3 regions of the Bariatricus sp. TF06-38A genome follow, and region 2 is predicted to be linked to each of the others. Evidence: a T-box and tRNA genes for the amino acid it is inferred to sense, from the RefSeq annotation. Region 2 holds a T-box; the other regions hold tRNA genes.
The links. The T-box of region 2 lies ahead of PG418_RS16005 (valine--tRNA ligase). A T-box ahead of a tRNA ligase gene usually reads a tRNA of that ligase, here a tRNA-Val.
Positions count from the first base shown of each region.

Region 1: it encodes a tRNA-Val, which carries the amino acid that the T-box ahead of PG418_RS16005 (valine--tRNA ligase) is inferred to sense. The anticodon was not compared.
Region 3: it encodes a tRNA-Val, which carries the amino acid that the T-box ahead of PG418_RS16005 (valine--tRNA ligase) is inferred to sense. The anticodon was not compared.

Region 1 covers NZ_JAQFCE010000002.1:45,123-53,561, reverse strand. The annotation lists gene ispF (2-C-methyl-D-erythritol 2,4-cyclodiphosphate synthase) at 1-339, opposite strand, end outside; gene PG418_RS02415 (hypothetical protein) at 343-876, opposite strand; tRNA gene PG418_RS02410 (tRNA-Met) at 1,420-1,493, opposite strand; tRNA gene PG418_RS02405 (tRNA-Val) at 1,600-1,672, opposite strand; gene gdhA (NADP-specific glutamate dehydrogenase) at 1,941-3,275, opposite strand; gene PG418_RS02395 (phosphoribosylformylglycinamidine synthase) at 3,587-7,345, opposite strand; gene PG418_RS02390 (TIGR01906 family membrane protein) at 7,496-8,200, opposite strand; gene PG418_RS02385 (LysR family transcriptional regulator) at 8,329-8,439, shown strand, end outside.
Region 2 covers NZ_JAQFCE010000027.1:25,234-33,672, reverse strand. The annotation lists gene PG418_RS16010 (LTA synthase family protein) at 1-231, opposite strand, end outside; gene PG418_RS16005 (valine--tRNA ligase) at 414-3,068, opposite strand; T-box leader at 3,141-3,372, opposite strand; gene purD (phosphoribosylamine--glycine ligase) at 3,517-4,788, opposite strand; gene purN (phosphoribosylglycinamide formyltransferase) at 4,805-5,431, opposite strand; gene purM (phosphoribosylformylglycinamidine cyclo-ligase) at 5,425-6,450, opposite strand; gene purE (5-(carboxyamino)imidazole ribonucleotide mutase) at 6,494-7,006, opposite strand; gene PG418_RS15980 (aminopeptidase) at 7,160-8,439, opposite strand, start outside.
Region 3 covers NZ_JAQFCE010000007.1:89,014-97,452, reverse strand. The annotation lists gene PG418_RS08040 (manganese efflux pump MntP) at 1-79, opposite strand, end outside; gene PG418_RS08035 (phospho-sugar mutase) at 521-2,203, opposite strand; partial or broken gene PG418_RS08030 (NADAR domain-containing protein) at 2,356-2,487, opposite strand; gene PG418_RS08025 (chromate transporter) at 2,586-3,152, opposite strand; gene PG418_RS08020 (chromate transporter) at 3,149-3,715, opposite strand; gene PG418_RS08015 (GDSL-type esterase/lipase family protein) at 3,886-4,527, shown strand; gene PG418_RS08010 (hypothetical protein) at 4,569-4,904, opposite strand; gene PG418_RS08005 (helix-turn-helix domain-containing protein) at 4,918-5,325, opposite strand; gene PG418_RS08000 (3'-5' exonuclease) at 5,539-6,234, shown strand; tRNA gene PG418_RS07995 (tRNA-Met) at 6,627-6,700, opposite strand; tRNA gene PG418_RS07990 (tRNA-Val) at 6,728-6,800, opposite strand; gene PG418_RS07985 (GNAT family N-acetyltransferase) at 6,931-7,473, opposite strand; gene PG418_RS07980 (double-cubane-cluster-containing anaerobic reductase) at 7,788-8,439, shown strand, end outside.

The DNA.
Region 1 (8,439 bases), on a different contig from region 2:
TTCCATCTGCTCGATATGTGGGCGCATCTTCGGTCTCTGCGCAATGATCGTCGCATCAATATTCTCAATTACATACATATGATCATCCAGCAACTTTCCTACATGCTCCAGAAGCTTAATACTGGAAATTCCTTTGTATGCAGGATCTGTATCCGGAAAATGCTTTCCGATATCTCCAAGTGATGCCGCCCCAAGCAGGGCATCCATGATTGCATGCAGAAGTACGTCTGCATCCGAATGTCCAAGAAGCCCCTTTTCGTATGGGATCTCCACCCCGCCAAGGATCAGCTTTCTTCCTTCTGTCAGTTTATGAACATCATATCCCATTCCAACACGCATCTTCTACACTTCTCCTTCCTGTCTGGCATCTGCTTTTTTGTCGCTCTTTTCTTCCGGCACCTCTTCTGCTTTCTTATCTTCTTTTTCCTCCACAGTTTTCTTTTCTTCGTCTTTTACCGCTTCTGTATCATCTTCTGCTTTCTTTTTCTCTTTTTCACCATCTTCCGCTTTTTCTTCAGCAGCTGTTTCTTTCCTTTCCTCTTTATCCGCAGACTTCTCTTCTTTTGTATCAGCTCCTACATGAACGTCTGCAACTCCTTTCCCTAAAGAAACCTTTTTTGCCGCTTCTTCGCCATCTTCGTTTTCTTCTGCCCCTGCAGTTGTACCCTGAATTTCTGCCTTTGTCTCTTTTACGATTGTTCTTATATTCCAGATAATCGTAGCCAGTCCAAACAGCGCAAAAAATACTCCGACCAGAATAAAAAGGATCTGGTTTTTCGGTTCTCCGACAATTGTGTCCTGCACAAGTGATATGCCGGTATATACCAGATATGCGCCGATTGCAGCCATGATGATCTGTTTTGTCTTAGATGTCATATGAAAATTCCTCCGTTTTGTCGTAATCTAGGGATATTTTATCACATCTTTGGGGGATTGCATAGGTTTTGTTGGGAGTCAGACGAAATGGAGCGGGTTCAGAGGGGACGCAGGAGGAGAAAAAATATCCCACCGGATTCCTTTGTCCAAACCATTCCGATAAGCCTCTGAGAGCGAAAATTGTGTCAGCAATGGCTTCCACAATTTTTGAGTCTTATCTCCATTGGACAAACATGGATTCTGGTGGGATATTTTTCTCCTCCTGCTGACTTTCTCTGAAAAGACGGCAGCGCTTGGGAGCGGCTGCCTGGGAAATGTTGAGTTTAAGCACCTATGCAATTGGGGATTTATCAATGGCTTTTGTATTGGAGGGGTACTTTGTTGGGAAATTTTAAAGCAATGGATCGCTTGTAGTTTAATATTTGTGAATTTTATAGTTTGAGTATAAAAGTTGGAATATGGCAAATGATATTCAGCGTTTTCATGAATGATAATATAGATATAACGCAAAAAGAAGCCCCACACAAGGACTCCTTCTTGTAGTAGCGGGAACTGGATTTGAACCAGCGACACCGCGGGTATGAACCGCGTGCTCTAGCCAACTGAGCTATCCCGCCATATGATATGTTTTTGTGCCAGCTCTTCAGAGCTGTGTGCATCGCACGAAGTGCTCGTCACATTTCGCGTTCAATGTTTTCGACTTTAAAAAACTTTCTCGCGAAATGGGACCAATAGGGCTCGAACCTATGACCCTCTGCTTGTAAGGCAGATGCTCTCCCAGCTGAGCTATGATCCCATATGTTCGTCCGTTTTACAACCGACTTCGTTATTATACAATTATCTACTTCTAAATGTCAACTATTTTTTTCATTTTTTTGTTTTATTTTTTACCATTTTTCATTCGATACCATTGAACAGACAAGCGCTGAAAAAAGAATCGTTTGGATTCTTTTTCCAGCGACCGACCACACACCCTATATCATTCAACATTTTCCCATAAACCAGAAAAATCTCCGGATTGCTCCGAAGATCTTTCTGATTATATTTTACATAGAGGATATGTCTTATACAATTCCCTGAGCCTGCATTGCGTCTACAACTTTTTCAAATCCGGCAATGTTAGCACCTACTACATAGTTTCCCTCTGCTCCATAACGTTTTGCTGCGTCTGCTGCGTTATGGCAGATATTTACCATGATGTTCTGAAGTTTTGCATCAACTTCTTCGAATGTCCAGCTGAGACGTTCGCTGTTCTGTGACATCTCAAGTGCTGATGTAGCAACACCACCTGCATTAGAAGCTTTACCAGGTGCGAATAATACACCGTTCTCCTGCAGATACTGTGTAGCTTCCAGTGTGGTAGGCATGTTAGCTCCTTCTGCTACTGCAATGCATCCGTTTGCAACAAGCTGTTTTGCATCTTCAAGATGAAGTTCGTTCTGTGTTGCGCAAGGAAGAGCGATATCAACTTTTACTGACCATACACCGCGTCCTTCATGATATTCTGAATTTGGACGGTAATTCTTGTATTCTGTAAGTCTTGCTCTCTTCACTTCTTTGATTTCTTTCAGTGCTGCAACATCGATTCCTTCCGGATCATAAACCCATCCTGTAGAGTCGCTACATGTTACAACTTTTGCACCCATCTGCTGTGCTTTTTCAATTGCGTAAATAGCAACGTTACCGGCTCCGGAAACAGCAACTGTCTTGCCAGCGATGTCTTTTCCTGTAAGTTTGAGCATTTCGCGTGTAAAATACAGAAGTCCGTATCCTGTAGCTTCTGTACGTGCAAGGGATCCACCATAGCTGAGTCCTTTACCTGTAAGAACACCTTCTGATAATCCACGGATTCTCTTGTACTGTCCGTACATATATCCGATCTCTCTTGCACCTGTTCCGATATCTCCGGCCGGTACATCTGTGTCTGCTCCGATATATTTGCAAAGCTCTGTCATAAAGCTCTGGCAGAATGCCATAACTTCACGATCTGATTTTCCTTTCGGATCGAAATCTGATCCACCTTTACCTCCACCGATCGGAAGACCTGTCAGAGAGTTTTTGAAGATCTGTTCGAATCCAAGGAATTTGATAATTCCGATATTTACTGAAGGATGAAGACGCAATCCTCCTTTATATGGTCCAATTGCACTGTTAAACTGTACACGGTATCCTGTATTAACCTGAACCTGACCTTTATCATCTACCCACGGTACGCGGAATTTGATCTGTCTTTCCGGCTCAACGAGTCTTTCAAGAAGAGCGTCTCTTCTGTATTCTTCTTCATGAGCTTCTACAACTGCACGAAGAGATTCCAGAACCTCTTTTACTGCCTGATGAAATTCTGGTTCATCTGGGTTTTTCTTTACTACAAGTTCAATTACTTCATCAACATAAGACATACTACTCAATACCTCCTGAATGTTCTTTTACAAAAATGTGACTTTGCACACTTCTTTGCTAAAAAAAGAGGGACAAACAAATGTCTGTCCCTCCGGAACACCTTTGTTCTTTAACAGAGTAAAGCATTCAGGCGCCTGTGTCAAGATTTTTTTGCATATTTTTCAATTTTTATGAATTTCCACTACATTTTTGTTTCAAATACAGCTGATTTTCATTTTTTTTCTTGATACTTCTTCTCTTTTTTGCAAGTTCGTGTCGACAATCTTGCATTTTCGTCTCATTCGAAGCATTTTATTCCAGATTTCCCGTCTTATTTGAAATATTTCACACCGGATTCAAAGATCTTCATATCCTGTTCACCATAAATATTGATTGCCACGGAATCTGCACGACGTTCTGAATGTGCCATCTTACCAAGCACACGGCCATCCGGACTTGTGATACCTTCAATTGCGCGATAAGAGCCATTGACGTTCCATTCTTCGTCCATAGATACATTTCCGTCAAGGTCACAGTACTGTGTTGCAACCTGTCCGTTTGCAAAGAGCTTGTCAAGCCATTCTTCACTTGCAACAAAACGTCCCTCTCCGTGGGATGCCGGATTGGTATAAACTCCGCCAAGCTCTGCCCCCTGCAGCCATGGTGACTTGTTGGTAACAACTTTCGTGTAAACCATCTTGGAAATATGGCGTCCGATGGTATTGTAGGTCAGTGTCGGAGAATCCGGTGTCTGTCCCACAACTTCTCCGTAAGGAACCAGACCAAGTTTAACCAGTGTCTGGAATCCGTTACAGATACCAAGTACAAGACCATCTCTTTCGTTCAGAAGTTTTTCTACTGCTTCTTTGAGTTTTGCATTCTGGAATGCAGTTGCAAAGAATTTTGCTGAACCATCTGGTTCGTCACCAGCTGAGAATCCGCCTGGGAACATGATGATCTGGGATTTTGCAATTTCTTTTTCAAATGTATTCACAGAATCTACGATATCTGCTGCATCCATGTTACGGAATACTTTTGTGATGACCTTTGCACCTGCTCTTTCAAATGCTTTTGCACTGTCATACTCACAGTTTGTTCCCGGGAATACCGGAATAAATACAGTCGGCTGTGCAATCTTGTGTCCGCAGATCACAATGTCTTTTGTATCATACAGCGGAGATTCTACCTTTTCGTCAGAAGCTTCGTCAGATACCGTACGGAATACCTGTTCCAGAGTTCCTGTCCATGCATCTTCTGCTTCTTTCAGTGTGATTTCTGTATTTCCAAATGCGAATTTCGCATCATCTGTCACTTCACCGATCACAGTGTAAGAAATGGAGAGTTCTCCAACCTTGTCTGCCGGAACTTCTGCTACGATGTCACCGAATGCAGGTGCAAAAAGTTCTCTTGCATCCATGCTGTGTTCGATCTTCACACCCATTCCGTTACCGAATGCCATCTTACTGACAGCCGCGATCACTCCATGACGGTCAAGTGCGTAAGCCGATACGATCTTTCCGTTGTGGATATCATCAGCGAACTTACCGTACTGATCCATTACCTGTTCATATACCGGAAGCTCATATTCATCTTTTTCAATCTTCATCCATACAAGTTTATTACCTGCTTTTTTCAGTTCCGGAGTAATGATATCTCCTTCTTTGGCAATGTCAACTGCAAAGGATACCAGTGTCGGCGGTACATCGATATGTTCAAATGTTCCGGACATGCTGTCCTTTCCTCCGATTGACGGAAGTCCGTAAGCAATCTGTGCCTTATATGCACCAAGCAGTGCTGCAAATGGCTGACTCCATCTTTCCGGATCCTCTGTCATTCTGCGGAAATATTCCTGGAATGTAAAACGGATCTTGCTGTAATCTCCACCACAAGCCACGATCTTAGCCATAGACTCTGTGACAGCATAGACAGCTCCGTGATACGGACTCCAGCTTGACAGATACGGATCAAATCCATAACTCATCATCGTAACGGTATCGCATTTACCATGCATAACCGGAAGCTTTGCAACCATACTCTGCGTCTCTGTCATCTGGTATTTTCCACCGTGAGGCATGAAAACCGAGCCTGCTCCGATGGATCCGTCGAACATCTCAACCAGACCTTTCTGCGAGCATACATTCAGATCTTTCAGAGTATCCAGCCATTTTTCTTTTACATCGCCAACCTCAACCTGTTTCTTAAGGATGGTATCTTCTCTTGAAGGAATATCAACTTTAACCGTTGTCTCCTGGTGTGCACCGTTGGTGTTCAGGAAGGCACGGGAAATATTTACAATCTCTTTTCCTCTCCATGAAAGAACAAGTCTCGGATCTTCGGTAACAACTGCAACCTTTACCGCCTCCAGATTCTCTTCTTTTGCATAGCCAAGGAATTCATCTACATCCTTCGGATCTACCACAACAGCCATACGCTCCTGGGATTCAGAAATTGCAATCTCTGTTCCGTCAAGACCTGCATATTTTTTCGGTACTTTGTCCAGATTGATCTGAAGACCATCTGCAAGTTCTCCGATTGCAACAGATACTCCGCCTGCTCCGAAGTCATTACACTTCTTGATCAGCTTGCTGACTTCTTCTCTGCGGAACATTCTCTGGATTTTACGTTCGGTCGGCGCATTACCCTTCTGAACCTCAGCTCCACATGTCTCGATGGATTCTTCGGTATGAACTTTGGAAGAACCGGTTGCTCCACCACAGCCATCACGTCCGGTACGTCCGCCAAGAAGAATGATGATATCTCCCGGATCCGAATTTTCACGGATAACTGCACGTCTCGGAGCAGCACCCATAACCGCACCGATCTCCATTCTCTTTGCCACATAATCCGGATGATAGATCTCTTTTACCAGTCCGGTTGCAAGTCCGATCTGATTACCATATGAGCTGTATCCATGTGCTGCACTACGCACCAGTTTCTTCTGCGGCAGTTTTCCTTTCATCGTCTCTTTTACAGATACGGTCGGATCTGCTGCACCGGTTACACGCATTGCCTGGTATACATAAGTACGTCCTGACAGCGGGTCACGGATTGCTCCACCAAGGCAGGTAGCTGCACCACCAAATGGTTCGATCTCGGTCGGATGGTTGTGCGTCTCGTTCTTGAAGTTGACAAGCCACTCTTCTTCCACACCATCTACTTCAACCGGGACAACGATACTGCAGGCATTGATCTCATCGGATTCTTCCTGATCCTGAAGTTTGCCTTCTTTTTTCAGCTTCCGCATTGCCATCAGTGCAAGATCCATCAGGCATACAAATTTGTCTTCGCGTCCTTTAAAGATCTCACTGTGTGTCTGAAGGTATTCTTTATAAGTATCTTCCATCGGCTTTCTGTAATCGCCATCACCGAAGGATACTTCTGTAAGTTCTGTTGAGAATGTAGTATGACGGCAGTGGTCAGACCAGTAAGTATCCAGAACACGGATCTCTGTCATAGATGGATCTCTGTGTTCCTCCCCTTTGAAATAATTCTGGATGTGCTGGAAATCCTTGAATGTCATAGCAAGTCCAAGAGAACTGTATAACTCTTTCAGTTCCGCTTCCGGCATATCTTTGAATCCGTCAAAAATCTTTACATCTGCAGGTTCCTCGAATTTCGTAACCAGTGTCTCCGGTTTTTCAAGTCCTGTCTCTCTGGAATCCACCGGGTTGATGCAGTGTGCCTTGATAGCTTCCATCTCTTCTTCGCTGATCTCACCTTCGATCACATAAGTGGTTGCTGTCTTGATAACCGGCAGCTCATCCTCTTTGATAAACTGTACGCACTGAACAGCAGAATCTGCTCTCTGGTCAAACTGTCCAGGAAGAAATTCTACAGAAAAAATGTGGTCACTTTCTTCGCGCGGGAAGTCCTCTCTGTAAAGCACATCTACCGGTGGTTCTGCAAACACACCGTTGCATGCTCTTTCAAATGTTGCATCAGAAAGATTTTCCACATCATAGCGGATCAGTACACGTACATTCTTCACCGTCTTAATTCCAAGATAACTCTTCACCTCATGGCGAAGTTCTTTAGCCTGTACTGCAAATTCTGGTTTTTTCTCCACATATACACGTTTTACGCCCATAATTTCCTCCATTAGCTTTGGTAGTAATATTGAAACCGCATGCCTTGATCCGGCATAACGGCAGTTTCCTCGATTTTTATTTTACCACATCATCTTTTATAAGTACAATAAATATAACTAAATCTTTTTATAAGTATATCTTATTTATTACAATTACCGTGAATCGCATCTCTTATTTATCTTTTTCTGGACAATACTACAGACAAAAGATACGATTAAAAACACAGCAAAAATACTTCCGATCCTCATCACCATATCATAGAAAAAGCCCTCCGGAAGCATCCGGATCATATAGTCTTCTGCCGGATCAAGGATCCATAAGTTATTGTTAAAGAAAATATGATGAAAGATCACGAAATATTTGTTAAAGTCTCTTGAAAACAGAAATCCTGCTACCGCGGTAAGTGCCAGAAATACCGCCAGCACCCGCTGATACATCTGCGGGATCAGCCTCTTCCAGTCTGCTTTCATAAGCACAAGTGCCGCCATTGAAAAAAGCAGTACGATGATCGCTCCCCTCCGGATTGCAAGTCCGCCAAGAAAAAGCCCCTGCACATCTGCCATATGAAGCCGGTCCTTCTCATTGAAAAAATCCTGTATATTTCCTTCCACTTCCGTCTCAATACTCAGTTTCTTCTCGTTGCCCCGCAAATAAGACATCATGAATTTTGTCACCTTCATAATATCCGGCATCTCCATATAAAGTTCATCCGCTACCTTATATTTTTCATATTCTTTTTCATAAAAATTCCAGTCTCCGTATGCACCGATCTCAAAACTGCTGATCAGCAGGATCACAATCAGTGAAATACTCGGCAAAATCGCCAGGATTTTATGCATCCATTTCTTTTTTGCCATCCTTTTTCTCCTTCTCTTTTTTGTCTATAGTTTAGCAACCCTGTCTTCATTTGTCAAAAATGGTTTTCTCTTGAAATTTTATTTTTTATCACTTATAATACTAATAGGTTTTATAAGGAGGACTAATAATGGATATCAACTATGAATTATATAAAGTATTTTATTATGTTGCAGACACGCTCAGCTTTTCTGAGGCTTCCAAGCAGCTCTTTATTTCACAGTCCGCTGTCAGCCAGTCC
Region 2 (8,439 bases):
TGTTCCTGTCATATACTGCCAAGCTGCAATTGCAGAATGTCTGGACAGTGCTTCAATGATAAAGTTAATGATACAAGCCCACAGTGCCTGAAGCGGCAAAGAGAACCGATTCATTATCTTATAGTACGGTGCCATCTTTTTTGCGAATTTGCTGTTTCGCCGCTTTTCAAGAATCTGCTGTCTTCGCTCATGCTGCTTTTTTAAATGCGCCTTTATATCTCCTGGCTTCATATTCTTCAGCTTCTGCCATTTTCCTTTCAGATCCGGTTTTTTCCACTGAATCTTTTTAAAATGAATTTCCTTCATCGTCTTTTAACCCCTTACGTGTTTCTGTACCGTCAGGCGCAGTTTATGCTGCGCCTGACGGTATATCCGGCTAAAAAAGAATATGCCTTAGTACTTTCCTGCAGTGATTATCTTCCTGCCTTTAAAGCCTCCAGACGTTCTTTCACCTGTTCCATCATCTGTGTATACTTTTCAAGCTTTGCTTTTTCTTCATCAACCTTTGCCTGTGGTGCTTTGCTGACGAATTTTTCATTTGAAAGCATTCCCTTTGCACGGTTGATTTCTTTTGTAAGCTTTTCTTCTTCTTTTGTCAGACGCTCGATTTCCTGTTCGAAGTCAATCAGCTCTTCCAGTGGTACATATACAGAAGCATCCGGTACTACGATCGATACGGCATCATCCGCAATACCTGCCTTATCAGCCTGGACAGCAAGTTCAGAAGCACTCATAAGCGGGCATGCACATGTTGTCAGTTCTTCGAATCCTTCACAGAGCTTCTCATCTTCGCATACTACATAAACCTTTGCTTTACGGCTCGGCGGTACATTCATTTCTGCCCGCGCATTTCTGACACCACGGATAACTTCTTTCATATGATCTGTTATATTTTCAGCGTCTGCATAGCACCAGTCTTCGCTAAACTGCGGCCAGTCTGACATCATCAGAGATTTTTCCTCCGGTACCAGTGCGCTGTAGATTTCTTCTGTTACAAATGGCATAAATGGATGTAACATCTTCAGTGCATTACCAAGAACCGTCTTCAGTGTCCAAAGTGCTGCATTAGCGCTCTTATAATTTTCATCAGAATGGTAGATCCTGTATTTTACAAGCTCAATGTACCAGTCACAGAATTCATCCCAGATAAAGTCATATACTTTCTGTACAGCAATACCCAGTTCAAATTTATCCATGTTCTCAGTTACATCTTTTGCAAGTGTATTTACCTTGGATAAAATCCATTTATCGGTTACTTCAAAGTCTGCCTCATCCGGTTTGGAAATTACCTTATCTTCCATGTTCATCATGATAAATCTGGATGCATTCCATACCTTATTGGCAAAGTTACGGCTGGATTCTACACGTTCGTTGTAGAAACGCATATCATTTCCGGGTGCATTTCCTGTGATCAGAGTCAGACGGAGTGCATCTGCACCGTACTCATCAATGACCTCCAGTGGATCGATACCATTTCCAAGAGATTTACTCATCTTACGTCCCTGGGAATCCCTTACCAGTCCATGGATCAGAACAGTATGGAACGGTGCTTTTCCAGTATGTGCATATCCGGAGAATACCATACGGATTACCCAGAAGAAAATAATATCATAACCGGTTACCAGTACATCTGTCGGATAGAAATACTTGAAGTCCTCTGTCTCTTCCGGCCATCCAAGTGTTGAGAACGGCCACAGTGCTGAACTGAACCAGGTATCCAGTGTATCTTCATCCTGTGTCAGATGTGTGCATCCGCAATGCGGGCATTTTTCCGGCATCTCACGTGCAACAACCACTTCTCCACATTCATCACAATAGTAGGCCGGAATTCTGTGTCCCCACCAGATCTGACGTGAAATACACCAGTCACGGATATTTTCCAGCCAGTTCAGGTAGATCTTACCAAAACGTTCCGGTACGAATTTTAATTCGCCGGTCTTGATCGCATTGATCGCCGGTTTGGCAAGCTCATCCATCTTAACAAACCACTGTGGTTTGATCATCGGTTCAACGGTTGTCTTACATCTGTCATGTGTTCCAACGTTGTGTACATGTTCTTCGATGCTTACAAGGTATCCTTCTTTTTCCAGATCTTCTACGATTGCTTTTCTTGCTTCGTAGCGATCCATTCCGGAATATCTTCCGTATCCTTCTACGATGGTAGCATCATCATTCAGGATGTTGATTTCCGGAAGATTATGTCTCTTTCCTACTTCAAAGTCATTCGGGTCATGTGCTGGTGTGATCTTAACCGCACCTGTTCCGAATTCTTTATCAACGTAAGCGTCTGCCACGATCGGGATTTCTCTTCCAACTAACGGAAGGATGACATTCTTTCCTACGATATCTTTGTACCTGTCATCGTCCGGGTGTACGGCGATCGCTGTATCTCCAAGCAGAGTTTCCGGACGTGTAGTTGCGATCTCAAGGAAACGTTCTGTTCCTACGATCGGGTACTTGATGTGCCAGAAATGTCCTGCCTGTTCCTCATGCTCAACTTCTGCGTCAGAAAGGGAAGTCTTACATACCGGACACCAGTTGATGATTCTGGAACCTTTGTAGATAAATCCTTTTTCGTGAAGACGAAGGAATACTTCTTTGACCGCATTCGAGCATCCTTCATCCATGGTGAAACGTTCTCTGTCCCAGTCACAGGATACACCAAGCTTTTTCAGCTGACCTTCGATGGTTCCTGCGTACTCTTCTTTCCACTGCCAGGTTCTCTTAAGGAATCCTTCTCTTCCGAGTTCTTTCTTATCAATTCCCTCTGCCTTTAACTGGTTTGTAACCTTTACTTCTGTTGAAATTGCAGCGTGGTCTGTTCCCGGGATCCACAGTGCATTATATCCCTGCATTCTCTTGTAACGGATCAGGATATCCTGAAGCGTATTATCGAGAGCATGTCCCATATGCAGCTTACCGGTGATATTCGGTGGCGGCATTACCGTTGTAAATGGTTTTTTACTTCTGTCAACTTCAGCGTGAAAATACTTTTCTTCACACCATTTTTCATAAAGTTTCGCTTCAATCTCTTTCGGATTGTAGGTCTTTTCAAGATTCTTACTCATTGTTTCCTCCTCTTATAAGTCCACCGCGCACTTTTGCTCTCTATAAAGAATAAAAAAAGCCCTTTACAATATGTAAAGGGCGTGTATAAACGCGGTACCACCTTTGTTCCACGAAATAAATCCATCTCGTATCTCTCACAGTTCTATAACGGAAACCACCCCGTGATATCCTACTCGCCCTTTTTCAGATACCCGGCTCCAAAGCTACCTTCTGCAACCACTTCCCGTAAACCGTCTCTCAGCCTGTGAACGGTTCTCTCTTCTTCGGACCAGTCTGCATACTCCTCTTTCTCATTGCCTTTTCCCATAACTATTGATAATCATAGTATTCAAAGTCCGATTTGTCAAGAAGTTCATGAAATCTTTAGAACTTCTTAAAGATTAAATTTTTCACTTAACTCAAAAAAGGCGAAATCCCTCTGAATAAGAAAGATCCCGCCCTAAATTCCTAAGCCTCGTCAATCGCTTTTCCGATATCGTGGCGCATATATTTGTTATCAAATTTAACCCATTCGGTTGCTTTGTAAGCATTGGCACGGGCCTCTTTGAGCGTTGCTCCTTTGGCTGTCACACCGAGGACACGTCCTCCGTTTGTCACGATCTGATCTCCATCGAATTTGGTTCCGGCATGGAAGCAATAGTATCCTTCATGCTTCTTGAACTCGTCAAGACCTGTGATCGGAAGTCCTTTTTCATAAGCGACCGGATAACCGTCAGATGCAAGTACCACACAGACTGCTGCATTGTCTTCAAACTGAAGATCTACCTGATCCAGTGTTCCGTCGATACAGGCTTCGATCACATCGATCAGATCATTTTTCATACGCGGAAGAACAACCTGTGCCTCAGGATCTCCGAATCTGGCATTGTATTCCAGAACCTTCGGTCCGTCTTCGGTAAGCATCAGTCCGAAGAAGATGATCCCCTTGAACTCTCTTCCCTCTGCTGCCATTGCATCTACCGTCTTCTGGTACACATATTTCCGGCAGAATTCGTCAACTTCTTTTGTATAGAAAGGACTCGGTGAGAAAGTTCCCATACCACCGGTATTCAATCCCTGGTCTCCGTCTTTGGCTCTCTTGTGATCCTGCGCGCTTGTCATAGTCTTGATGGTCTTTCCATCTACAAAGGAAAGAACAGAAACCTCACGTCCTGTCATGAATTCTTCTACAACCATGGTATTACCGGATGCACCGAATTTCTTGTCCAGCATGATCTCTTTCACGCCGGCTTTTGCTTCTTCCAACGTATTACAGATCAGTACACCTTTTCCAAGTGCCAGACCATCTGCCTTCAGAACGATCGGAAATTTGGCTGTCTCCAGATAAGCCAGCGCTTCGTCTGCATTGTCAAAGTTCTCATATGCTGCGGTCGGGATGTCATATTTTTTCATCAGATCTTTTGAAAATGCCTTGCTTCCCTCCAGGATTGCTGCATTTTTTCTTGGTCCGAATGCGCGGATCCCGGCTTTTTCAAATTCATCTATAAGGCCGCCAACCAGCGGATCATCCATTCCTACGATTGCCAGATCAATCTCTTTTTCCTTTGCAAATGTAACCAGCTTGTCAAATTCCATCGCACCAATCGGTACACATTCTGCAAGCTCTGCAATCCCGGCATTTCCCGGTGCACAGTACATCTTCTCTACCTTGCTGCTCTTTGCTACACAATATGCAATTGCGTGTTCTCTTCCGCCACCGCCTACGATCAATACTTTCATTGGTGCTCCTCCTTCTCTAACGGGCAATTGACACTCTGCCATCTTTTACTGTTACTTTTCCATTTGCGATCAGGTCGATCGCATGTGGAAGGATCTTCCACTCCGCCTGCTCCATCACTCGTCTCTGCAGAACCTCCGGTGTATCGCCTTCTTCTACTTCAACAGCCTTCTGGAGAATGATCGGACCGGTATCCGTTCCTTCGTCTACAAAATGTACGGTTGCTCCAACCACCTTTACCCCTCTGGCAAGTGCTGCCTCATGAACCTTCAGTCCATAATATCCCGTTCCGCAGAACGACGGAATCAGAGATGGATGGATATTGATGATCTTATTTCGGTATCTGCTGATCATTTCTTCCGGAATCACAACCAAAAATCCCGCCAGAACGATCAGATCCGGTTTCAGTTCGTCTACCTTTTCAAGAAAAACTTTGTTAAACTCTTCTCTTGTCTCAAAATCCTTCGGCGAAACGCACTGTGCCGGGATCTGATGATTCCCGGCTCTTGTGAGTGCATATGCGTTCTTATTATTGCTGATGACACCGACCAGCTCTGTATTGGTGATCGTGCCATTTTCCACTGCATCAATGATTGCCTGCAGATTGGTTCCGCCTCCGGATACAAGTACAGCAACTCTTAACATAAAGTAACTCCTTTTTCTCCTGCTTCTACATAACCAACCACAAATGCTTCATCTCCAGCTTCTTTCATTGCCTTAATTGTAGCATCTACATCCTTTTCATCGACAGCGACAACCATACCGATACCCATATTGAAGGTATTGTACATCATCTCTTCTGCAATGTTGCCAGTCTTTGCGATCAGGTTGAAGATTGCAGGGATTTCATAGCTGTCCTTCTTTACCACTGCACGGATTCCTTCCGGAAGCATTCTCGGAATATTTTCATAGAATCCACCGCCTGTGATATGGCTGCATCCTTTGACTCTTACACCGGCTTCTTTTACGTTCTTCAGTGCTTTTACATAAATTCTGGTCGGAGCAAGAAGTGCTTCGCCAAGTGTCTTTCCTAATTCATCATAGTATGTATTTAAGGATTCTTCTGTAATGTCGAATACCTTACGAACCAGTGAAAATCCATTGCTGTGAACCCCTGTAGACGGCATTGCAACAAGTACATCACCTGGCTTAATATCAGAACCGTCGATAATGTCTTTCTTATCTACAACTCCGACTGCAAAACCTGCAAGGTCGTAATCATTCTCTGGCATCAGTCCCGGATGTTCTGCTGTCTCTCCACCTACAAGTGCACATCCTGACTGCTTACAGCCCTCTGCCACACCGCTTACGATCGTAGCGATCTTTTCCGGGTAATTCTTGCCACAGGCAATATAATCCAGGAAGAATAACGGTTCTCCACCAGAGCATGCGATATCATTCACACACATGGCAACAGCATCAATACCGATCGTATCATGCTTGTCCATTACAAATGCAAGCTTCACCTTTGTTCCACATCCATCTGTTCCGGAAAGAAGTACTGGTTCTTCCATATTCTTGATTCCACTTAAATCAAATGCACCTGCAAAACCGCCAAGCCCTCCTAACACTTCCGGTCTCATGGTTTCTTTTACATGCTTTTTCATAAGTTCTACTGATTTATATCCTGCCTCGATATCTACGCCGGCTGTCTTATAATCCAACATTTTCTATATCCTCCTGGTATTTTCACTGACATCTGTATGCCTACATCTGCTTGATATATTCTTTGTGTCCGATTTTTTCAAGCTTTTCTGCTTTTTTCTGGACGGTTTCTTTCATTTCTGCAGTGTAATCCTTCAATTTCTGAAGAAGCTCAGGATCTGAGGTTGCAAGAATCTTTGCAGCCAGAATAGCTGCGTTTGCTCCGCCATCGATCGCAACTGTGGCAACCGGGATTCCAGGCGGCATCTGAACGATTGAATAGAGTGCGTCGACACCCTCCAGATTCTTCCCTGACATTGGGATTCCGATAACCGGCATCGGGAAAATTGCTGCACACATTCCTGGAAGATGTGCTGCCATACCTGCACCTGCAATAATTACTTTGAAGTCTTTTGCTTCTGCAGACTTCGCATATTCATAGAATACATCAGGCTCACGGTGTGCCGAGATGATCGTCATCTCATAATCGATTCCAAACTTTTCCAGCATGTCGGCAGCTTTTCCCATTACTTTCATATCTGAGTCGCTGCCCATTACGATTCCAACTTTTGGCATAATGATCTCCTTTTCTTTTATCTATAAGTATTTTAATAAATAGCTAACCACTTATAAGTTATTTTACTAAGTCTGTTGCGGTATGTCAACCGTTACTTATCTGACCATTATTTAATTTTACTTATTGGTATTATTGAAAATCCATAACTAATACTAATTCAGAGGTTCATTGAGGATCTCTGTTCCCGGAAGAACAAACCGTCCATCACGGATAATTTCTGTCTCTGTTCCGTCTTTCGCCACTACAACAATGCTTCCCAGCTCATCATAAGGGATGGTGATATCGGTATGGCACTGGAAATATGCTTTCGACGGATCCTCTTTTCTCAAGATCGATATGCTGTTGTCTCTTGCAATAATCTCTTTTCCATCCGGATTGTAAACCTTTACATCCTCTGCCCAGCTGTAGCAGGTATCCCCTACTGCAAAATGCGGTCCCGTCTTTTCAGCGATCAGAATCGTATATTTATCTGCAATATCATATTTCTTCGCAACCGCATAAGCTGTGGTATTGGTTCCGATCGCAAACTCGCCGATCGGAAGTGTCTGATGATTGTGCAGAATGTTATCGAAAATATATTTTTTATTTTCTTCTTCTGAATCAAAATTGGTGCAGGTATACTCTGTGATCTTTCCTTCTTTAAAACTGATCTTCAGATTGTAATACGGAAGTCCGTGAAGAAATACCTTGCTCACAAAAAGGGTACCTTCTGTTCCTTCCAGTACCGGGGAAGTGAACACCTCACCTACCGGGATATTGACATCGGCAACACAGTTTTCAAAGATCGTCTCTTTTGCCGGATCGGCAAGCGGATGAAGCATCACTTTCAGATCCGTCTGGTTTTCGCCTGAGCCTGTTACTTTTACATACTCTCCTTTATCCAGTGCATCGATCATTGTCTGCTGCACCTTCTGGTAAAGCTTGTAATCCAGAGTATTGATCTTGATCGTTTCATCAAAGATCTCATGATACTGCTCTCCGATTTCCGGAACCGGCCAGGAAATGATCGTAAAGCTTCTCTCATCTCCCGGAAGATATTCATTGGTCAGACGTCCGGCTCTTCCATTCATCGCAACCAGAAGTTCTTCCTGCTTTTCGCTTAATTTAACTGCCTCTGGTTTAGCCTGCGGAACAAAAGTCTTTTCTCCGAAAATGTCGATCACTGCCGGTCCTGCATAGCCTGCTGCAATCTCTTTATTCTGCTCGTAAGTGGTACGCATCACTTCCAGCTTTCGCTCTACATACTGTTTATCCATCACAAGCCCGATATCATCTCTGTGGTCATAGACATACTGCTTGTTGCCGGAAATATTGAAAAATCCGATCTGGCTGTTACGTCCTCTTGTGATCACGCTGTGACTTGTTCGGAAAATACTCGGCTTTAATCCCATTTTGGCAAAATTCTCAATGGCTTTTTTTACGATCCGTTCAA
Region 3 (8,439 bases), on a different contig from region 2:
CAAGTCCTTTACAGACAGAAACTGCAAATGCATCCATGGACAGCCCTACTGCAATCAAAAACAATTCAATTAAACCCATAATTTTTCTCCTTTTTAAAGCTAATCATCTTATCCAATGTGAAAATAATTGTCTGCGGCAATGCTTTGCCTGCACTTGGCTCATCGTATATAATCGAGCAGGCTGACTCCTACTCGATTTGTATACTTTGTACACCATCTCGCTTAACAGCTCGATGATGTACATTCGCCAAATGCAGATACTTGTGCAAGCACAAATCTGCACTTGACTCATCGTATACACAAAAAAAGACTTATTCGTAGCATAAAATACTACGAATAAGTCTCATTATTTAAAGCTATGCCAGACAGCCATTGCTGTCAGTATGTTGACAAAGCTACGTCATCGCGCCAACTACTCCCTTATCGATAAAAATTATTATATCGGGCAGGTTCTTTTCTGTCAAGCCTGATTCTCTGCAAATTCAGATCAGACTCATTCTCCAAAATCAGCTTTTGACTGCTACACCATGATCGGCTTTAATGCTTCTGCGAATTTGTCTTTCTTTGCCTGTGCTTCTTCCAGATCTTTTCCAAGTGTTGTGTAATAGATCTTAATCTTCGGCTCTGTTCCTGAAGGACGAACAATAACAGTCTCGCCATCTTCCAGTTTGTAGATCAGTACATTCGCAGAAGGAAGTCCGGTTTCTTCCGGTTTGGTGTAATCTGTAACAGATGCAACTTTGATTCCGGCTACTTCTGTGAGTGGATTCTTACGAAGATTTTCCATGATACCTGCCATCTTGTCCATTCCGCTAAGTCCCGGGAATTCAAAGCTGTCTACTTTGTTCAGATAACGTCCGTACTGCGCGTAGATTTCTTCCAGTCTCTGCTTCAGTGAGCTTCCTATGCTTCTGTAGTAAGCTGCCATTTCACAGATCAGCATAGATCCGATTACAGCATCTTTGTCACGTACATACGGTCCTGCAAGGTATCCGTAGCTCTCTTCAAATCCAAAGATGAAACGGTCTACTTCTCCGGCTTCTTCAAGCTGTGCGATCTGGTCACCGATCCACTTGAATCCGGTAAGTACGCTTCTGAGTTCTACACCGTAATGCTCTGCAACTGCATCTGCAAGCGGAGTAGATACGATTGATTTTACAGCAACTGCTTTCTCAGGCATGGTTCCTTTTTCAATACGTCCTGCGCAGATGTAATCGAGAAGCAGAACACCGACTTCGTTACCACTTACCAGTTCGTAAGAACCATCCGGGCACTTCATTGCAATACCTACACGGTCTGCATCCGGGTCTGTTGCAAGCATCAGATCTGCATCTGTCTCTTTTGCAAGGTTAAGTCCAAGCTCCAGAGCTGCAAAAATTTCCGGGTTCGGATAACTGCAGGTCGTGAAGTATCCGTTTGGATATTCCTGTTCCGGAACGATTGTGATATCTGTGATTCCGATGTCTTTTAATACCTGTGTTACCGGAACAAGTCCTGAACCATTGAGCGGGCTGTATACCAGCTTCAGTCCTGCTGTCTTGCAAAGTCCCGGTCTTACCTGACGTGATTCGATTGCTTCATAAAGTGCCTTCTTGCAGTCATCTCCTACAAAACGAATCAGCCCTTTTTCTACACCTTCTGCGAAGGATATGTATTTTGCACCTGTGAGGACATCTGTCTTCTGGATCTCAGCATATACGATTGCTGCTGCATCATCTGTCATCTGGCATCCGTCCGGTCCATATGCTTTATAACCATTGTATTTTGCCGGGTTGTGGGATGCAGTTACCATAACACCTGCATTGCAGTTATAATAACGTGTCGCAAATGAAAGTGCCGGCACTGGCATCAGCGCGTCATAGATTCTGACATTGATTCCGTTTGCTGCCAGAACACCTGCTGCTGTCTTTGCAAATACATCACTCTTCAGACGGCTGTCGTAGCTGATTGCCACAGTCTGTGTGCCCCCCTGTGTCTTAACCCAGTTCGCCAGTCCCTGTGTTGCCTGACGTACTACATAAATATTCATACGATTCGTTCCTGCTCCGAGAACTCCACGAAGTCCGGCTGTTCCAAACTTCAGAGCTACAGCGAAACGATCTTTTATCTCTTCGTCATTTCCTTCAATTCTCGCTAATTCCGGACTCAGATCGGCATCTTCCAGATCTGCTTCCAGCCAACGTTTGTACTCTTCCTGATACATCTTGACCACTCCCTACTATAATTTGTTCTTATTTTTGTACATTTTGACAAAAATATACTTTAAATATACCATATCTTTGACTAACCCGCAATGATTTGGGTAAGAAAAGTCCGTTAAAACATTCTTCATTTTCATCTTCCTCCATAACTAAATTATTCTCTCACCATCATCAAAGCATATCCAAGTAAGTTCTGACCTTTCCACTTATCCAGATCAAATCTGTTCTCGTCTTTCATGGATAACCCGATTCCCCATATCTGATCTTTTACCGCACATTCTGATAAATATCAATTTCCTAAATATCCATTTTCTTCATCTGGATTATGAAAACAAATAATCTCCATCAATCTTCACCCAACCTTTCACTACAATCATACCAGATTTATATCTTTCCTGCCATCGCAACAAACACTTTCATCACCCCGGCAAGCAACATCACCCAGATTGGATTCATCTTCACCTTCCTGAGCAAGATCACACATACCACAAATATTCCAACCATCAGCCAACTGGTATCAGATATCACCATTTTCCCGGAAGCTTCCCAGAATGCTGTCTGCAAAATGGAAATTCCCGCCGATCCGATCAGTGCGACCACCGCTGGTCTGATCCCTCCAAGTATTCCCTGCAGCATGTCCATTTCCCGGTATTTTAAGTACAATTTTGCAATGATCGTCACGATAATGCAAGATGGTGTGATATATCCAAGTGTAGCCACAACCGCTCCCGGCATTCCGGTCAGTTTCATCCCAACAAAGGTTGCTGCATTGATCGCAATCGGTCCCGGAGTCATCTGGGAAATGGTGATCAGATCCGTAAATTCCGTCATGCTGAGCCAGTGATGCACATTTACGACCTGCCCCTGGATCAGTGGAAGTGCCGCATATCCACCTCCAAAGCTGAACAAGCTGATCTGAAAAAAGCTTAAAAATAATTGTATATACATCATACTCTTTTCCTCCGTCTGTTCCAGATTGTCCGGATTACACCAAAAACTCCACTTGCAATCACAATATAAATCACATTGATTCCCAATACACAGGCTGCTATAAAGGCTGCAATCATAACAATCGTTGCCACATTATCTTTCTTTTTTATAATTCCACATCCCATTTCATAAGTGACCGAGGCAATCACAGCTCCGACACCTGCCTGCATCCCTTCCAGCATCTGACTCACCAGATAATTATCCCGAAATGCATGATAAAAAGCAGAGATCAAAGAAATGATCACAAACGGTGGAATAATCGTTCCAATAATTGCAACCAGTGTTCCTGTAAGGCCGGCAAGCTTATACCCAACCACGATTGCCCCATTTACCGCAATCGGTCCCGGTGCTGACTGCGCGATTGCCACCAGATCCAGCATTTCATTTTCTTCAATCCAATGATAATCATCCACAAACTTTTTCTTCATCAGTGTGATGATCACATAACCGCCGCCAAATGTAAATGCACTTAGATATAATGTAGATAGAAAAAGTTTAACCAACACTTCTCTTTTATTCTTCATAATTTTTATCCTCCACCCATTAGTATATCTTTGCTTTATACAGATGTAAATTAAAATCCAGGTAAATTTCAAAACCTTTCCAATACAATTTTACCTCTTGACTTTTCCAACAATCTCATTTATCATATATAACATATCAATTTAGTAGGTTTATAAAGGAGTGACACAGAATGAACATCTTATGCTTTGGCGATTCAAACACATATGGCTACAAACCGGACGGAACCGGCAGATTTGACACCGACACCCGATGGACCAGTCTGCTTCAGAAGAAGCTGGGTGCTGACCACCGTGTGATCGAAGAAGGTCTTTGTGGAAGAACCACTGTATTTCAGGATGATCTTCGTGAGGGACGCCGTGGACTCGATCTGATCGGTGTCACGATGGAAATGCATACTCCTATCGATCTCCTTATCGTTATGCTCGGAACCAACGACTGCAAAACAAGATACAATGCGTCCGCAGGAACCATTGCCAAAGGATTGGCTCAAGTCATCCAAAAAGCCCGAAAAAACGCTTCCCAGCCTTTTGATCTCCTCGTCATTTCACCGATTCATCTGGGTGAAGGTGTTGGCGATCCTGGCTTTGATCCGGAATTTGATGAAAAATCCGTAGAAGTTTCAAAAAAGCTTGCTGAAGAATATCACAAAGTGGCGCTTCTGCATCATGCAGCATTTCTGGATGCCTCTGCTTTCGCATCTCCGAGTACAACCGACCGCGAGCATCTGGATGCAGCCGGTCACGCTGCACTTGCTAATGCAATCTATGAAAAAGTTATCGATATGCAAAAAGAACTGGAAAAAGCGGTATAGATTTTTAACGTCTATACCGCTCTTCGTATTCGTATTCTTCATTAAATATAAATCCGCATGATATTGATCACAAATCCAATCGCCCCAAGTGTCATAAACACAAGCGCAGCTCCTGCTGCCTTTTTTCTTGTTTCAATCTTTTCCTGATCTTCGATGCTCATATTCTGGACCGGATATTTTCTTCTACCGATCAGATAAAGAATCAGTCCACTTGAATTATTTCCATTCATCGCCCAAAATCCCCAGAATTTCGGGTGCTTTAAGCCTCTTGCTTTTGCATCTGATACCGTCATCTGATAAATCTGCCATGCGGTGCAGATTGCTCCTACCAACGCAATTGCTCCGCTTGCTACTGCTGCTATTTGATTCCATCCCATAATAATCTGCCTCCTAAATCCGTTTGATAATCTGATAAAGCAATGCCGATGAACTCATGATTACCACACAAAATACAATTACCAGATAATAGGTTCCTTCCGGCAACAGCATGTTCAGCGCAATCAACAGTATCATCAGTATAATATTTAAAAGAATTGCTCCAGTCAGTTTTTTGTTGCTTTTTACAACATTTGTACTCTCTTCCAGATGTTCTGCCATCTTCTGATCTCCTTTCAACAGTTCATCAAGACTTACGGAATAAAGATCACTAAGTGCAATGACACTGATAATATCTGGATACGATTTTTCATTTTCCCAATTGGAAATAGTCTGGCGGGAAACATCGATTTTCTCTGCAGCCTTCTCCTGGGTAAGCCCGGCTTCTATCCGTGCATTTTTTAGTTTCTTCCCTATTTCCATAATTCCTGTTTCTTCCTTTCACGGACATCATTCCATATAGAACACCAAAAGTCTATCAAACATCTTTTACAAATGGCATTTTTGCCTGTCAAAATTCTTTTACACCGGCAAATATACCTATATCTTACCATCCGGAGAGATTTGTATCAAGAAAACTATGGCACTTTCTCCTCGCATCTGTTAAAATAGGATTTCAGAAACGGAGGTTTTGAAATGCTAAAATCCTATGTCTGTTTTGACCTGGAAACAACCGGGCTTGACCCACTATATAATGAAATTATTGAAATCGGAGCACTGAAAGTCCGTGACGGAAAGGTTGCCGAACGTTTTATGGAATTCATTCATCCACAGGAAGAGATTTCCCCGATGATCACGAATCTCACCGGCATTACGAATGAAATGGTTGCAAATGCCAGACCTGCCGATGCTGTGATCAGTGATTTTCTTGAATTCTGTGAAGATGATGTCCTGATCGGCCACAATGTAGGCTTTGATTACAGCTTCATGAAATCAGGTGCTTCCAATTTAGGACTTACTTTTGAAAAATTTGGAATCGACACATTTAAGATCGCCCAGCGCACCTTAAAATCACTTCCATCCAAAAGTCTCTCTAGTCTGTGTGAATACTACCAGATTGAAAATAAAGCTGCGCACCGCGCCTACTATGATGCGCTTGCCACAGCAAAACTGTATCAGACACTGGCACACTATTTCGAAAATGAGGATCCTTCTCTTTTCAAGCCACAGCAGCTTACATACAAAATAAAAAAAGTGCAGCCTGCCACAGCAAAACAGGTTGCACTTTTGCAGAGACTGTGCAGCCAGAAGAAAAAAGTACCGGAATGGAATCCGGATACGATCACGCGCAGTGAAGCATCTCGGCTGATTGACACTTTATTAAAGGCATAAGCAAAAAGATAGAATACGTCTTAAAGAATCTTCTTTCTTATAAACGTACTCTATCTTTTTTAGTTCTTTTTCACTGATCTTTCGCATATTGTTTCACCTGCCCGAAAATAATCTCTTCCGGATCTTACTTATTTACTTTCCAGTTTTCCAGAAGTTTTAATTCTATTTTCGTTCCGGCTTTTCACCGATTTCTCTCCACATATGCATTTCAAATTATTGACGAATAAGGCTGTGACACCAGTCTTCATGCAACTGACGTTCAAGGTTATTGGTTGTGGGGCGATGTGTGGGGATGTTCGTTATTGTATATGTAGAAGCTTTAAGACGTTAGATAATGTAAAACTTTCTGCTATGCAAAAAAAGAAGCCCTCACACAAGGACTCCTTCGTAAGTAGCGGGAACTGGATTTGAACCAGCGACACCGCGGGTATGAACCGCGTGCTCTAGCCAACTGAGCTATCCCGCCATATGAAAGTTACAACTTATGTTGTAGTGGGACCAATAGGGCTCGAACCTATGACCCTCTGCTTGTAAGGCAGATGCTCTCCCAGCTGAGCTATGATCCCTCATCACATTTATGCGACTTGTTTAGTCTACTATTATTTTCTACAAATGTCAATACTTTTTTTAGTTTTTTTACAGATTTTCTCTTTTTCCGTCAGCATATCTCCCCCTTACTTCCTGCTTTCCAGACCATTACCTGTAGATTTCTTCCCAATGCTCTTTTGTCATAACATTCGTATGCTCGACCCGCACCTCATGTAAAAGCGGCACAGGAACTTCATTACAGGAATGATGATAAACAAATCCCAGCTTTTCCTGCACTCTTTTTGATTTCAGATTGCCATCATAATAAGCGCACCAGATTGTTGTCATGCCAAGATCTTCAAATCCACGTCTCAATAACTCTCTGGAAGCTTCCGGCATATAGCCTCTTCCCCAGAATGGCTGTCCAAGCCAATATCCAAGCTCGCACTCATCGTCACGCTTTGTTTTATTCGTGTATCCATTCAGTTTCAGTTCCACAGCACCTATCGCAATATTCTTTTCCCTTTCACAGATTGCGTAGCACTCTGCTCCATCAAATACATTTTTGATGACAGCTCTGCTTTCCTCCACGCTCTTATGCGGCGGCCATCCTGCAGCAGGTCCGATCTCCGAATCTTTTGCATATTCAAACAGACTTTCCGCATCTTCCTCTGTCCATTTTCTCAGTATTAATCTTTCGGTCTCCAGCATACTCTTCCACCTCAGTCTTTATATTTAAATTTTTAATAAATTTGTTTTCTTCAATTTCTATTCTATACGTTAATCTGTTGTCCCAGTATATCATAAGGATTTTATAGTTTCAACATTCCACATTTGCATGGTTATACGTAAAACGTATTTCAATAATTCATTTTTTCTATATATCGTCCTATTTATAGTTATTTTACACATTTCACCATATTCATTGACTAACTCATTCGTCATTTTGTACAATATTTTATATGGATAGCGACAAAATATATGGATACTAACAAATCGTCATTGTATAAAAGGAGGAAATGAAAATGGCTGATTATGAAAAAATGTGGGAAGACCTTGGGATGGATGTCAAAAATCATGACAATCTCTGTCAGGTTCTTCCGACAGCAGTTGGGGATGTATTTATGACACAGGAAAACCGTCCGAAAGCAATGGATTTCTGGGATATGGTCATTGCTGAGGTTCACGGTATCCGCCCGGCTGAATTAATTGAAGAGCAGAAAAAAGGACGTAAAGTATTCGGAACATTCTGCGTTTATGTACCGGATGAAGTAATCATCGCTGCAAATGGTATCGTAACCGGACTTTGCGGCGGTTCCCAGTTCTGGGTTCCGGACGGCGAAAAAGTCCTTCCGAAAAATGTCTGTCCGCTTGTAAAAGCTTCTGTAGGAGCAAGACTTGGACGCACCTGCCCATTCTTCCGTATTGCAGATATGTATGTCGGGGAAACTACCTGCGACGGCAAGAAGAAAGCTTACGAAATCCTTGGAAAAGACGTTCCAATGCATATTATGGACGTTCCACAGATGAAGCGTGAAAAAGATATTATCAAATGGAAAGAAGAAATTACAGATTTTGCAAAGATTGTAGAAGAATTTACCGGAAACAAAATCACACCGGAAAACCTTGCGGAAGCGATCAATATCTGCAATGAGAAACGTAAAGCTCTTCAGAGAG